One region of the Ensifer sp. Root954 genome, then DNA from elsewhere that is predicted to be linked to it. Evidence: riboswitches for the same ligand, from Rfam matches in the RefSeq annotation. Region 1 holds a riboswitch; each other region holds the start of a gene.
What was found. A riboswitch is a leader RNA that binds a small molecule or an ion and turns the genes downstream of it on or off. The one in region 1 is predicted to bind thiamine pyrophosphate.

Region 1 (3,330 bases):
GTCGTCGAGTTTCAGAATGGGAGGCGCCAAGGCTCAGGCTCCGGAAAGATCATAGGGGCGGGCGAGCACAATGGCGCGACCGCTCTGGAGAGTGAAGCGAAGGGGACCCTCCGCAACGTTGGAAACGGTTCGGGACGAGCCGAACGGCAAGGTGAAATCGTCGAGCGGATAGCGCGCATTGACGATCGAAAGACCGGTAAGCTCGGTCAACCCGAGCACCGAGAAGAGGCAGCCCTTGGGTAGGTCGAGGTCGAGCGAGCCGGCCAGCAGCGGATAGGCCTCTTCCTCGCCCGAGGTCATCAACACGGAAAGGCCACGCTCGGCAAGGGCGACGGCATGCAGCAGGTGCATGAAGGCGTGATCGCTGCGGGTACCGCCGAGGGCGCCGGCGAAAATCAGGCGATCGGCTCCACGCGACAACGCCGCCTCGACCGCGATCTCCCCGTCCGTCGCGGCCTTTGCCGCCGGATAGGGCTCGCGCGGGACGGAGGTGTAGTCCGCAAGAAGGGCTTCCTCGGTCGAGTCGAAATCACCGACCCAGACATCCGGCACGATGCCGAGCAATCGGGCATGGCGCATGCCGCCGTCAGCCGCAATGAAGCGACTTGCGGTCAGCTGGTGAGCCAGCCGGTCGGTCAGCGAAAGGGCGCCGCCAAGCAGAATGGTGAAGGTCGATCGAGCCATGGCAAAGCCCATAGCGCAAAGGACCGCCGAAGGAAAACGAAGAAAACCGTCGAACGAGCGGTTCTCGATATTTTGGTCAGACCATCAATGCCCCTCGGGCACCGGATCGGGGAAAAGCATGCCGGCATAAATGCCGGGGGTCGAATCCGGAATTTCGACGGCGCCGGCCACCCGCTCGTAGAACTTCGCCGGCCCGACGCCGCCGATAATCGCGTAGCCATAGCCGGCCTCGCGCATCGCCGTGAGGCTTGCAAGCAACAGTGCCTCACCGATCCCCTGCCCGCGCATGCTTTCGTCGACGCCGGTCGGACCGAAGAAGCCGAGTGCCGTTACGTCGTGGCAGGAAAAGCCGACGATCTTTTCGTCATGGACAGCGACGTGCATGCGCGTCGGGGTGGAGGAAAAGGCGGCTTCCGCCTCGCCCGCCCATCCGGCACCGAAAGTCCTTTCGATCCAGGAAACAACCAGGCGGCGCTCCGGCGCCATGGCGCGGCGAATGCTGACGCCAAGGCCAAGCTTCGACTGAGGTTCAGCCGGCAGGGCATAAAGTCGAACAAGCATATCGGGCATGACATTTCCTCCTCGCTGCCGTTGTGTAGCGCAGTTGGCGGCATACGCAAACACGCGCCATTGTGCTGGCCAGGCGTCCCCTAGCTTCGCCGTAAACATCGCTTGCCATGGGACCGAGGCAGCGGTAAATCTCTTGCCGCTCTAACGGGGTGCCTCCCGACCGCATTGCGGCCGGAGGCTGAGAGGCGTCAAAACGCCAACCCGCGGAACCTGATCCGGCTCATACCGGCGGAGGGATTAGACGCGATCGGATCGATACGCCCTTTTCCCATGCAACAACGAACTTTGGGAGAGAGGTCCTCGCCATGTGCAATTCATCGCAACTTAAATTCTTTAGCCGGCTAGCCCTTGCGACGGCCGCGAGCCTTGTTTTCTCCGGCGCCGCGACCGCCGCCGACAAGACGCTGACGGTGTACACCTATGAGAGCTTCATCACCGAATGGGGCCCGGGCGCCAAGGTCGCAGAAGCCTTCGAGAAGACCTGCGAATGCAAGGTCAACTATGTCGGCGTGGCCGACGGCGTCGAGCTGCTCACCCGCCTGAAGCTCGAAGGCGAGGCCTCCAAGGCCGACATCGTGCTTGGTCTCGACACCAACCTCGTTGCGGAAGCCAAGGCAACGGGCTTCTTCGCGCCGCACGGCGTCGAGGCAACCGGCGTCACCGTTCCCGGCAACTTCTCCGACGACACGTTCCTGCCCTATGACTACGGCCACTTCGCCGTCGTCTACGACACCGAGACGCTGAAGACGCCGCCGAAGAGCCTGAAGGAGCTGGTAGAAGGCGACCCGTCGCAGAAGATCGTCATCGAGGATCCGCGTACATCGACGCCGGGCCTCGGCCTCCTGCTCTGGGTCAAGGCCGTCTATGGCGATGAGGCGGGTGCCGCCTGGACGAAGCTGAAGGACCGCGTTCTGACCGTCACCCCCGGCTGGTCGGAAGCCTATGGCCTCTTCACAAAGGGCGAGGCGCCGATGGTGCTGTCCTACACCACGTCGCCGGCCTACCACATGGTCGCGGAAAACACCGAGCGCTACCAGGCCGCTGCCTTCTCCGAAGGGCACTACATCCAGATCGAAGTCGCCGGCATGACCAAGAACGCCAAGGAGCCGGAACTGGCAAAGCAGTTCCTCGCCTTCATGACCGGTCCGGACTTCCAGTCGATCATCCCGACGACGAACTGGATGATGCCGGTCGCAGCGACCAAGGAGCCGCTGCCGGACGCCTTCGACAAGCTGGTCAAGCCGGAAAACACCTTCCTCCTGCCCTCGGAGGAAGTCGCCAAGAACCGCAAGGCCTGGATCGATGAATGGCTTGCCGCCATGAGCAAGAACTGAGGCCGGATTGTTCGCACTGCGCGAAAATCGCATGACAGTGGTCGCCGGGGCAGCCTGCCTCGGCGTCTTCGTACTTTTCGTCGGTCTTGCGATCGTCGCCTTGCTGAGCCAGACGGGCGGCGCGAGCGACGATGCGCTGTTCGACGCCTACATCTGGCGCGTCACCCGCTTCACGCTGCTGCAGGCGACCCTCTCGACGTTGCTGTCGGTGCTCTTTGCCATCCCCGTCGCCCGGGCGCTGGCGCGACGGCCGCAGTTCCCCGGCCGCATCTGGCTGCTGCGCTTGATGGCGCTGCCACTCGGACTGCCGGTTCTGGTTGGCGCACTCGGGCTGATCGAGATCTGGGGGCGGCAGGGTTTCCTCAATTCCGGCCTGCGCTGGCTCGGCCTCGCGCAGCCCGTCAGCATTTACGGCCTGTTCGGCATCCTGCTTGCCCACGTCTTCTTCAACATGCCGCTTGCGGCGCGCCTGTTCCTGGCCGGGCTCGAGCGCATCCCCGCCGAATACTGGCGCAGCGCCGCCAATCTCGGCATGCCGTCACGGGCACTCTTTCGCTTCATCGAATGGCCCGTCCTGCGCGGCCTCCTGCCGGGTGCCGCCGGCCTCGTCTTCATGCTCTGCGCCACCAGCTTCACCCTCGTGCTGACGCTCGGCGGCGGGCCTGCGGCCAGCACAATCGAAGTGGCGATCTACCAGGCGCTGCGTTTCGATTTCGATCCGCCGCGCGCGATCGCGCTGTCA
Region 2 (3,330 bases), on a different contig from region 1:
TCGGGCCGCACATGGAGCAGAAATGCGCGACCTTGTGCGCTTCCTTCGGCAGTGTCTCGTCGTGGAAGTTACGGGCCGTCTCCGGGTCGAGCGAGAGGTTGAACTGGTCCTCCCAGCGGAATTCGAAGCGCGCGCGCGATAGCGCGTCGTCGCGCACCTGGGCGGCCGGATGGCCCTTGGCGAGATCGGCGGCATGGGCGGCGATCTTGTAGGTGATGACGCCGACCTTGACGTCGTTGCGGTCGGGAAGACCCAGATGCTCCTTCGGCGTGACGTAGCAGAGCATGGCGGTGCCGAACCAGCCGATCATCGCCGCGCCGATGCCCGACGTGATGTGGTCGTAGCCGGGCGCAATGTCCGTCGTCAGCGGTCCGAGCGTGTAGAACGGCGCCTCGCCGCAGACGGCGAGTTGCTTGTCCATGTTCTCCTTGATCTTGTGCATCGGCACGTGGCCGGGGCCTTCGATCATCACCTGACAATCCTTGGCCCAGGCGATCTTGGTGAGTTCGCCGAGCGTTTCGAGTTCGGCGAATTGTGCCGCGTCGTTGGCATCGGCGATCGAGCCGGGGCGCAGGCCGTCGCCGAGCGAGAAGGAGACGTCATAGGCGCGGCAGATGTCGCAGATTTCCTCGAAATGCTCGTAAAGGAAGCTCTCGCGATGGTGATGCAGACACCACTTGGCCATGATCGAGCCGCCGCGCGAAACGATGCCGGTGACGCGATCGACGGTGAGCGGGATGTAGTGCAGCCGGACGCCGGCATGGATGGTGAAATAGTCGACGCCCTGTTCAGCCTGCTCGATCAGCGTGTCGCGATAGACTTCCCAGGTGAGGTCCTCGGCAATGCCGTTGACCTTTTCCAGCGCCTGGTAAAGCGGCACGGTGCCGATCGGAACCGGTGAGTTGCGGATGATCCATTCGCGGATGTTGTGGATGTTGCGGCCGGTCGAAAGGTCCATGACGGTGTCGGCGCCCCAGCGCGTCGCCCAGACCATCTTTTCGACCTCTTCCGCCATCGACGAGGTGACGGCGGAGTTGCCGATATTGGCGTTGATCTTCACCAGAAAGTTCCGGCCGATGATCATCGGCTCGGATTCCGGGTGGTTGATGTTGGCAGGCAGGATCGCCCGGCCGCTGGCGATTTCCTGGCGCACGAATTCGGGTGTCACGTGATCGGGGATGTGGGCGCCGAAGCTTTCGCCGTCCCGGACCTTCGCACGCGCCGCGTCGCGGCCGAGATTTTCGCGGATCGCCACGAACTCCATTTCCGGCGTGATGATGCCGGCGCGGGCATAGGCAAGCTGGGTCACTGCGCGGCCGCCCGTGGCCTTCAGCGGCGCATGCTGGAACGGGAAGGTCGGTGTCAGCCTGTCGCCGCTCACAAAGCCGTTGTCCTCGGGGCGGACCACGCGTCCCTCATAGGTTTCCACATCGCCGCGGTCGACGATCCAGTTGCGGCGCAGCCGCGGCAGGCCGTCCTCGATGCGGATCTCGGCGTCGTCGGCGGTGTAGGCGCCGGAGGAATCATAGACCGTAACCGGTTGCTCGCCCGACGTCGGGTGGAGCGCAATCTCGCGCATCGGCACGCGGATATCCGGATGAAGCACGCCCGGCTTGTGGATCTTGCGGGAGGCGGGAAGCGGTCCTTGCGTGACCGTGAGGGCTGCGGGTTTGGTGGCAATATTCATGACGAGGCTCCAAGTTTGCAATTGGAGACCCAGTTCTGATGCCGGAAAGATGAAAGACGCTCCGCCAGATGCTGGACGCACGGAATCCTGGCTTCGATATCTGCACCGTCCCTACGCCAGTATGAACTGGATCAGGTTCAACGGGTCACTGCGCCACAGCCGGCAAGCCGGCCATCCAGCAGAATCTCAGCCCCTTGCGGGACCCCCCTGGTGAATGCCTAGATCATAGCCATCGATCGGCCCGGGTCGTCAAGCGTGAATTCGCCTGCCGACAAATATGCACCTATTGCGTGTGGTGACGGATTCGGGTTTGACGCTAGCGGCCGGCCTTTTCCGGTGCGGCCCGCTCGGCGTAATCGGCACGGTTGATGCCGTGGCGCTGGAGCTTGTCGTAGAATGTCTTGCGCGGAATGCCGAGCGCCTCGATCGTCGCCTTGACGTCGCCGCGCTGAGCCCGCAACACCTCTTTCAGGATCTCCGCCTCGTAGCGTTCGAGCCGTTCCGGGAGCGCAAATCCAGGCTGTTCGGCGGGCGCAATCGGCTGTCCCAGCGGACCTTCGACACCAAGCGCCACGCGTTCGGCAAAGTGCGAGAGCTCGCGCACATTGCCCGGCCAGGCATGCGTCATCAGATGTCTCTGCACGGCCGATGTGACCACAGGCGCGTCGCGCTTGAAGCGCTCGGCCGCCCGGGTCAGGAAGTGCGAGAAGAGCAGCGGGATATCGTCTCGGCGTTCGCGCAGCGGTGGGATCGACAGCGTTACGACATTCAATCTAAAGTAGAGGTCTTCCCGGAAATCGCCGCGCTGCGCCGGGTCGCCAAGATCGATTTTGGCAGCCGCGATGACGCGGATATCGACCGGACGAACCTGGTTGGTGCCAAGCGGCGTGATTTCGCGCGCTTCCAGAACGCGCAGCATCTTCACTTGAGTCGCCGGTGGCATCGCCTCGATCTCGTCGAGGAACAGCGTGCCGCCGCTCGCATGCTCGATCCGGCCGATGCGCTTCTTCAAGGCGCCGGTGAAGGCGCCCTGTTCGTGGCCGAAGAGTTCGCTTTCGATCACCGTTTCGGGCAGCGCCCCGCAATTCAGCGCCACGAAGTTGCCGTTGCGGCGTCGGCTCCAATTGTGGAGCAGCGTCGCCACCACCTCCTTGCCGCTGCCCGTCTCGCCGGCGACGAGCACGTCGACATCGGTATCGGCAATGTGCCGGATCGTCTGGCGCAAGCGTTCCATGACCGGCGTCTGGCCGATCAGCGGCAGGTTGTCGCCGGCCGTCTCGGCGGCCCGTTTCAGCGCGCGGTTTTCCATCACGAGCCGGCGTTTTTCCAGCGCGCGATGCACGCTCTGCACCAGCCGGTCGGCGGCAAAGGGTTTGGGGATGAAGTCGTAGACGCCATCCTGCAGCGCCTGCACTGCCATCGGGATATCGCCATGGCCGGTCACCAGGATCACCGGCAGATCCGCGTCGAAAGCTTCGATGCGGCGGAAGAAGGCGAGGCCGTCGATGCCCGGCATGCGGATATCGCTGACGACGACGCCGTCGAAATTCGCATCCAGCGTCTTCAACGCTTCGGCAGCGCTGGCAAAAGGGGTAACGGCGAGGCCGGCGAGTTCCAGCGTCTGCGTCATCGCCTTGCGCAGA
Region 3 (3,330 bases), on a different contig from region 1:
GGGTCATTCGGCCGCATCCTGCCTTGCCGCCGGAGCCATCGGCTTCAACCCCAGGCGTCGGAAGAGCGCCGCATCATGGTCCTCGCCGGGATTGTCGGCGGTCAGCAGGGTTTCGCCGACAAAGATCGAATTGGCGCCGGCGAAGAAACAGAGCGCCTGCGTCTCGTCGCTCATGTCGGTCCGGCCGGCCGAAAGCCGGACATGCGATAGCGGCATCAGGATGCGGGCAAGTGCGATGGTGCGGACGAAATCGATCGGATCGACGGGCGCTGCATCGGCCAGCTTCGAGCCCGGGATCGGGATCAGCATGTTGATCGGCACGCTTTCGGGCGGCACCGGCAGATTGGCGAGCGTCACCAGCATGGAGATCCGATCGTCGGCGGTTTCGCCCATGCCGAGAATGCCACCGGCGCAGACCTTGATGCCGGCGTCGCGGACATTCGCGAGCGTCTCCAGCCGGTCGGCAAAGCTGCGGGTGGTGATAATCTCTCCGTAGAAGCGTTCGGAGGTATCGACATTGTGGTTGTAGTAGTCGAGCCCGGCCTCGGCGAGCCGTGCGGACTGGTCCGGCGTCAGCATCCCGAGCGTCATGCAGGTTTCCATGCCAAGCGCCCGCACACCGCCGATCATGGCGACGATCGCGTCCATGTCGCGGTCCTTCGGGCTGCGCCAGGCGGCCCCCATGCAATAGCGCGTCGCACCGCCGTCGCGCGCCTGTCGCGCCTCGGCAAGCACACGCTCGACCTCCATCAGCTTCGATGCCTTGAGCCCGGTCGGATAGTGGGCGGACTGGCTGCAATAGCCGCAATCCTCGGCGCAGCCTCCGGTCTTGATCGAGAGCAGCCGGCTCATCTGGATGGCGTTGGGATCGAACTGCGCACGATGGACCGTGTGTGCGCGGTAGAGCAAATCGTTGAACGGCAAATTATAGATTTTTTCAGCTTCCGCTTGGGTCCAGCGGGATTCGCCCGCGTCGCCCGGGGTAAAATTAGCGCCAGTTGATAGGGTTCCGTCCAGCATTTCGGCTCGTCCTCCAGGTCATTGCAAATGCGAAATAGATAGAATCTGATATTATCTATAATTTTATCGACCAGCGAAGTTCGCAAGCACCCAAATGGAGAGTTTCTGTTATCGCATACCCTTATGGTTGCATTTTTGACCGTGAACGAATCTGGAAACCGCCGAGACGGGGCACCAATCACCAATCAATCGGTCGCAGCTCCCATTTCCGAAATCGGGCGTACCGCACCCGAGAAACAAGGACGCGGCTGGGCTTCTCCGGTGTTTTTCGACCCGCTCCACCCGGTTGCCCCACCTCCTTTCATCACGCCGCCAACGCTTCCGCTTTCTCGTCGCAAAATTATAGATAATTTTTTCGGCAGATGAGATCACATAGCACACGAATGCTGGCTCTTGACAAAAACCGCCCCGAACGGTCAGCTTGTTGCATTCACCAGGGGTGTCCCGCCAAGGGGCTGAGATTCTGCTATGCGGTTTGCGCGGCGCAGTGACCCGTTGAACCTGATCCAGTTCATACTGGCGTAGGGACGGTGCAGACATCGCTGCCGCAAACGTCGCCTTCACGCGACCATTCAACGGCAAGGCGTCCTTCCCCTTCCTTCGCTCGTGAACTGGGTCTCCACAATCGGAGCCTCGGCATGCACACCGCCAACACCATCCCGCTTCCCTCACGACGGCCCGCCCACGCCTCGCGGGAACACTGAGCCATGCGGATCCTCGTCAAAGGTGCCGGCGTCGCAGGGCTCTGTCTGGCGCATGAACTTAGCGCCCGCGGTGTCGCGGTGACGGTTGTCGAGCAAAAACCAGGCTTTGCCGGCGCGGCCTCCTGGTTTGCCGGCGGCATGCTGGCACCCTGGTGCGAACGCGAAAGCGCCGAAGAGGTGGTGCTGACGAAGGGCATCGGCGCCATCGACTGGTGGGACGACGCCCTGCCAGGCGAGGTTTCCCGAAACGGCACGCTTGTCGTCGCCCCGCCACGGGATGCGGGCGAACTCAAGCGCTTTGCCTCACGCACCTCCGGCTTCGAATGGCTCGACGCCGCCGCGATCGAACGGCTGGAACCGGCGCTTGCCGGACGTTTCCGCGAGGCGCTGTTTTTTCCCGGTGAGGCGCATCTCGACCCGCGCCGGGCGCTGAGCCGGTTGCGGCAGAAGCTTGTCGATCACGGCGTCACCTTCCTCGATGAGACGAGCGACGATGGCCACCACGATCTCGTCGCCGACTGCGCCGGCGCGGCACGCATCGGCGAAACGCGGGGCCTGCGGGGCGTGCGCGGTGAAATGCTCTACCTGCAGACAAGCGACGTGGAACTGTCGCGGCCGGTCAGGCTCATTCATCCCCGCATCCCGCTCTACATCGTGCCGCGCGGCGGCGGCCTCTTCATGTGCGGGGCTACGATGATCGAGACGGATGACGGCGGACCGATCACCGCCCGCTCCCTCATGGAACTGCTGAACGCCGCCTATGCGCTGCATCCGGCCTTCGGCGAAGCGCGCCTCGTCGAAACCGGCGCCGGCGTCCGCCCCGCCTTCGCCAACAACCTGCCGCGCGCCCTGCGCACCGGGCAGACCATCACGATCAACGGACTTTACCGCCATGGCTTCCTGCTTTCGCCGGCCCTGGCGGCGGAAGCAGCCGACCTCGCGCTTGCGCAGGACCTGAAGGGAGATGCCGCATGAGACTGACCGTCAATGGCGAGGATCACGACCTCGCCGTCACCACCCTCACCGAGCTTCTGGCCGCCCTTGATTTCGAAGGCGACTGGCTCGCCACCGCCGTCAACGGCGAACTGGTGCACCGGGCCGACCGTTCGGGTCATGCGCTCAGCGACCGGGACCGGATCGAAATTCTCTCGCCGATGAAAGGAGGCTGAGACATGCTGACGCTTTATGGACAGGACCTGCGCTCACGGTTGCTGCTCGGCACCGCCCGCTACCCCTCCCCCGCCGTTCTGGAAGATGCGGTGCGATCGTCAGGCACTGAGATCGTCACGGTCTCGCTCCGGCGCGAAACCGCCGGAGGCCGCCAGGGCGGCGCCTTCTTCGAACTGATCCGGGCGCTCGGCGTGCACGTGCTGCCGAACACCGCCGGCTGCCACTCGGTGTCAGAGGCGGTGCTGACGGCCAAGATGGCGCGCGAGGTCTTCGGCACCAACTGGCTGAAACTCGAAGTGATCGGCCACCACGATACGCTGCAGCCCGATGTCTTCGGCCTGGTCGAGGCGGCGCGCATCCTCTCGGCCGAAGGGTTCGAAGTCTTTCCCTACACCACGGATGATCTCGTGGTTGCCGAACGGCTCGTGGAAGCCGG
Region 4 (3,330 bases), on a different contig from region 1:
AAGAACGTTCGTTTCGATGAAATCCCTTGCTCCAGTAATTGAGCGGTCGACATGACTCTCGGCAGCGAGATGCATGACGCGATCGGGCCTGAATGTGGAGAAGGCATCGGCAATAGCCCGCCCATCGCATATGTCAGCCCTGAGAAAGCGATATGATGGGTTGTTTGCGACGGACCTTAGGGAGCTAAGGGTTCCTGCGTAGGTCAGTTTGTCTACGTTCAACACGTCATATCCCCTGTCGATAATGAGGTGTCGAATAACCGCTGAACCAATAAAGCCAGCCCCGCCAGTGACAAGTACACGCATAACTCAGCGAAGTCCTTTTATGATCAACATCGAGACTAAGCTTCTCGTCCGAGCGTAGCGCGTAGATTGGAGAGTTTTGGCTGATCCCTGTCCTTGTCCGACAGGATGGCGTTACTCGGGGGCACGGGCCAGTTTATCCCGAGTTCTGGGTCGTTCCAGAGAAGCCCACGATCATGCTCAGGGCTGTAGTAATCGGTCACTTTGTAGCTGACTACGGTCGACGGTTTCAGGGTGCAAAAGCCGTGAGCGAAACCCGGCGGAATCCAGAGCTGGTGACCGTTTTCTTCCGAAAGCTCAGCGGCTACGAACTTCCCGTAGGTCTGTGATCCGCGTCGAAGGTCCACCGCCACATCCCAAAGGGCGCCGGCGATACAAGAAACCAGTTTTCCCTGTGCTCGCGGCGCCAGTTGGAAATGCAGTCCGCGCACAGTGCCGTCTTCAAGTGACAGCGATTGATTGTCCTGAACGAAAGAGTACGTACCGACGACCTCGGCGAACCAATCAGCCCGAAAGGTCTCAGCGAAGTAGCCACGCGCGTCGATCAATCGCTTGGGCTTGATCAAGAAAACGGAGGGAATAGCCGTTTCTTCGATCTTCATTGTATATTCCTCCGTCGCCGCGGCCTATGTGCAAAATAATACGCCGATCGTGGCGTGCTAACGTTGTTTTTCGCCTTGATCATTTCCGATCCCGGATAAGCAGGCTCATGAAGTGGAAGTATTATTCCGTGGCCTGTCACTTGACGGCTTGCTCCGCAGCGCCTGTGTCGAAAAGCGCGGCGTCTATCCGCGGTATCGGCCAATTGACATCCCCGCCCACGCTCCCCTAGCATCCCACCCGCCGAGGGGAGCACTGTAACGGTGCTGAGATGGCGGTGAGCCAGACCCTTGAACCTGATCCGGATCATACCGGCGTAGGAACGGCAAGGGCCCTTCTGCTCACCAGCCGTCTTTGCGCTTACCGATCGGATCTCCGTCCATTTCCGGGAGGTCGCTTTGCTCGTGTCTGTTTTTGACTCAATCCAAAAAGGCTCAAGGCTCATGCAGGTGGGGCGATGACCGCGATCGCCGTTACCATCGCAGGTTCGGATTCCGGCGGCGGGGCCGGCATCCAGGCGGATCTGAAGACGTTCTCGGCGCTCGGAGTTTATGGCGCAAGCGTGATCACCGCGGTCACGGCGCAGAACACCCGCGGGGTTTCTGCGGTTGAGGATATCTCCGAAACCGTGGTTGCCGCTCAGATCGACGCCGTGTTTTCGGATCTCGCCATCGGTGCGGTGAAGATCGGAATGGTGTCGCGGCGCGAGACGATCGCGGTGATCGCGGCTGGTCTGAAGCGCTACGACCGGCTGGCTGTCATCGACCCGGTGATGGTGGCGACCTCGGGCGATCACTTGATGCAGCCGGACGCGGTCGCGACGCTCAAGGAGGAGTTGTTGCGGCTCGCGCTCATTCTGACGCCGAACCTGCCCGAGGCGGCGCTGTTGACCGGACGCGGGATCGCCGAAACCGAAACCGAGATCGCGCGCCAGGCCGAGATGCTTCTGAAACTCGGCGCCCGTTCGGTGCTGATGAAAGGCGGGCATGCAGAGGGAAGAGTTGCGATCGATATCCTCTATAGCGGGGGAACGGTCCTGCAACTGTCGCGGCCGCGGATCGAAACCAGGAACGATCACGGCACCGGGTGCACCCTCTCGGCTGCAATCGCTGCGGGTCTTGCCAAGGGGAGGCCGATCGAGGATGCGGTCGTCGCTGCCAAGGCCTATTTGCATGATGCGCTGGTCGCTGCCGATCGTCTGACCATCGGACAGGGGCGGGGGCCGGTGCATCATTTTCATCATTGGTGGGGCGATAGCCGCAGCAAGAGCACAGCGTCTTCGGAAGGGGCCTAAGCAGACGGCCGCCTCGGACGAATGACTCAGTATGGCTTTCCGCGGTAGCATGGCGTTCATTGCACCTCAGGCCACTGCCGCGCTCGGCGCAGCCGGTTGCTCGCCCTTGAGCATCTTGCGATAGAGCGCCACATGCTCGCGCGCGCAGTCGACATGGCTCGTCGGTCGCCGGAGCGTTGCCCGCAGATTGTCCCATGATCGCGGCGTGCTCAGCACGTCTATAAGGCGGTCTGCAAGGTCTTGTGCGCTGCCGGCGCGGAAGTGATAGCCATCCAGCCGGTCGCGAACCTTTTCGGCCATGCCGCCGATGTCTGAACACAGGATCGGCCGACCGTGATGCAACGCCTCCTGGATGACGACGGGCGAATTTTCCCACCAGACCGAGGGCATTACCACCCAGTCGACCGAGCGCATCAGCCGCGGCATGTCCTGGTTCTGGTAGGCGCCGTAGAAGCGGACGCGGTGACCGGCGTCCTCGATCAGTTTAGCCACCTTCTCCTGATAGTCCTTCGGCTGACGCTCGAGGTTGCCGCCGAAGATCATCAGTGAGGAATCGTCGCCCCAGATGTCGCCGGGCACGCGCGATACCGCGTCGATCAACACATGAACGCCCTTGAACGGTGTCATCTGCCCGAAATAGGCAAAACGGTTGCGCCGGGCCGTCGGCGACGGCAATTCGCGGGCCGGCGCCTTGTCGCCCATGACGATGCCGTTCTCGATGACGAAGATCTTTGCGGCTTCAAGACCCCATTCGACATAGCGGTTGGCGAGAAAGGCACTCGGCGCGATGAAGGCATCGGCGAGATTGAGCATGCCGCGCACGAACTGTTCGCGGCGAACGAACCGCGACACCGGGATTTCAGGAAAACACGTGTGGCAACTGATCGGTGAGGCGCCGTTGCAAAGCTGGCCAGAGGAGCGCTTCACCATCTGCCCGTGATTGTGGCAGATCGGCAGATATTCATGGAACGTCACGACGATGCGTGCCTTGGGCAGGGCATCACGAACGGCATAGAGGGCTTCCAGGCCGAAGCCGAGGATATGGTGGAAGTGAACGACATCCGGCTTGATGTCGCCGACGAAGCGCAAGAGGTCGCGGCGGATCGCGTCCGTATCGCCGTTGGAGAGGAAGA

Region 2: another riboswitch for thiamine pyrophosphate. It lies ahead of thiC (phosphomethylpyrimidine synthase ThiC); the one in region 1 lies ahead of thiB (thiamine ABC transporter substrate binding subunit).
Region 3: another riboswitch for thiamine pyrophosphate. It lies ahead of thiO (glycine oxidase ThiO); the one in region 1 lies ahead of thiB (thiamine ABC transporter substrate binding subunit).
Region 4: another riboswitch for thiamine pyrophosphate. It lies ahead of thiD (bifunctional hydroxymethylpyrimidine kinase/phosphomethylpyrimidine kinase); the one in region 1 lies ahead of thiB (thiamine ABC transporter substrate binding subunit).

Annotation. Positions count from the first base shown of each region.
Region 1 is NZ_LMJM01000022.1:198,825-202,154, reverse strand. It holds gene ASE71_RS12955 (ABC-F family ATP-binding cassette domain-containing protein) at 1-30, opposite strand, end outside; gene ASE71_RS12950 (thiamine diphosphokinase) at 34-684, opposite strand; gene ASE71_RS12945 (GNAT family N-acetyltransferase) at 769-1,254, opposite strand; TPP riboswitch at 1,390-1,508, shown strand; gene thiB (thiamine ABC transporter substrate binding subunit) at 1,560-2,588, shown strand; gene thiP (thiamine/thiamine pyrophosphate ABC transporter permease ThiP) at 2,596-3,330, shown strand, end outside.
Region 2 is NZ_LMJM01000001.1:107,263-110,592, reverse strand. It holds gene thiC (phosphomethylpyrimidine synthase ThiC) at 1-1,687, opposite strand, end outside; TPP riboswitch at 1,778-1,906, opposite strand; gene ASE71_RS00440 (sigma-54-dependent transcriptional regulator) at 2,004-3,330, opposite strand, start outside.
Region 3 is NZ_LMJM01000001.1:253,022-256,351, forward strand. It holds gene ASE71_RS01050 (8-amino-7-oxononanoate synthase) at 1-7, opposite strand, end outside; gene bioB (biotin synthase BioB) at 4-1,020, opposite strand; TPP riboswitch at 1,446-1,566, shown strand; gene thiO (glycine oxidase ThiO) at 1,728-2,699, shown strand; gene thiS (sulfur carrier protein ThiS) at 2,696-2,893, shown strand; gene ASE71_RS01070 (thiazole synthase) at 2,897-3,330, shown strand, end outside.
Region 4 is NZ_LMJM01000045.1:113,026-116,355, forward strand. It holds gene rfbB (dTDP-glucose 4,6-dehydratase) at 1-306, opposite strand, end outside; gene rfbC (dTDP-4-dehydrorhamnose 3,5-epimerase) at 342-905, opposite strand; TPP riboswitch at 1,140-1,243, shown strand; gene thiD (bifunctional hydroxymethylpyrimidine kinase/phosphomethylpyrimidine kinase) at 1,361-2,197, shown strand; gene ASE71_RS25695 (glycosyltransferase family 4 protein) at 2,264-3,330, opposite strand, start outside.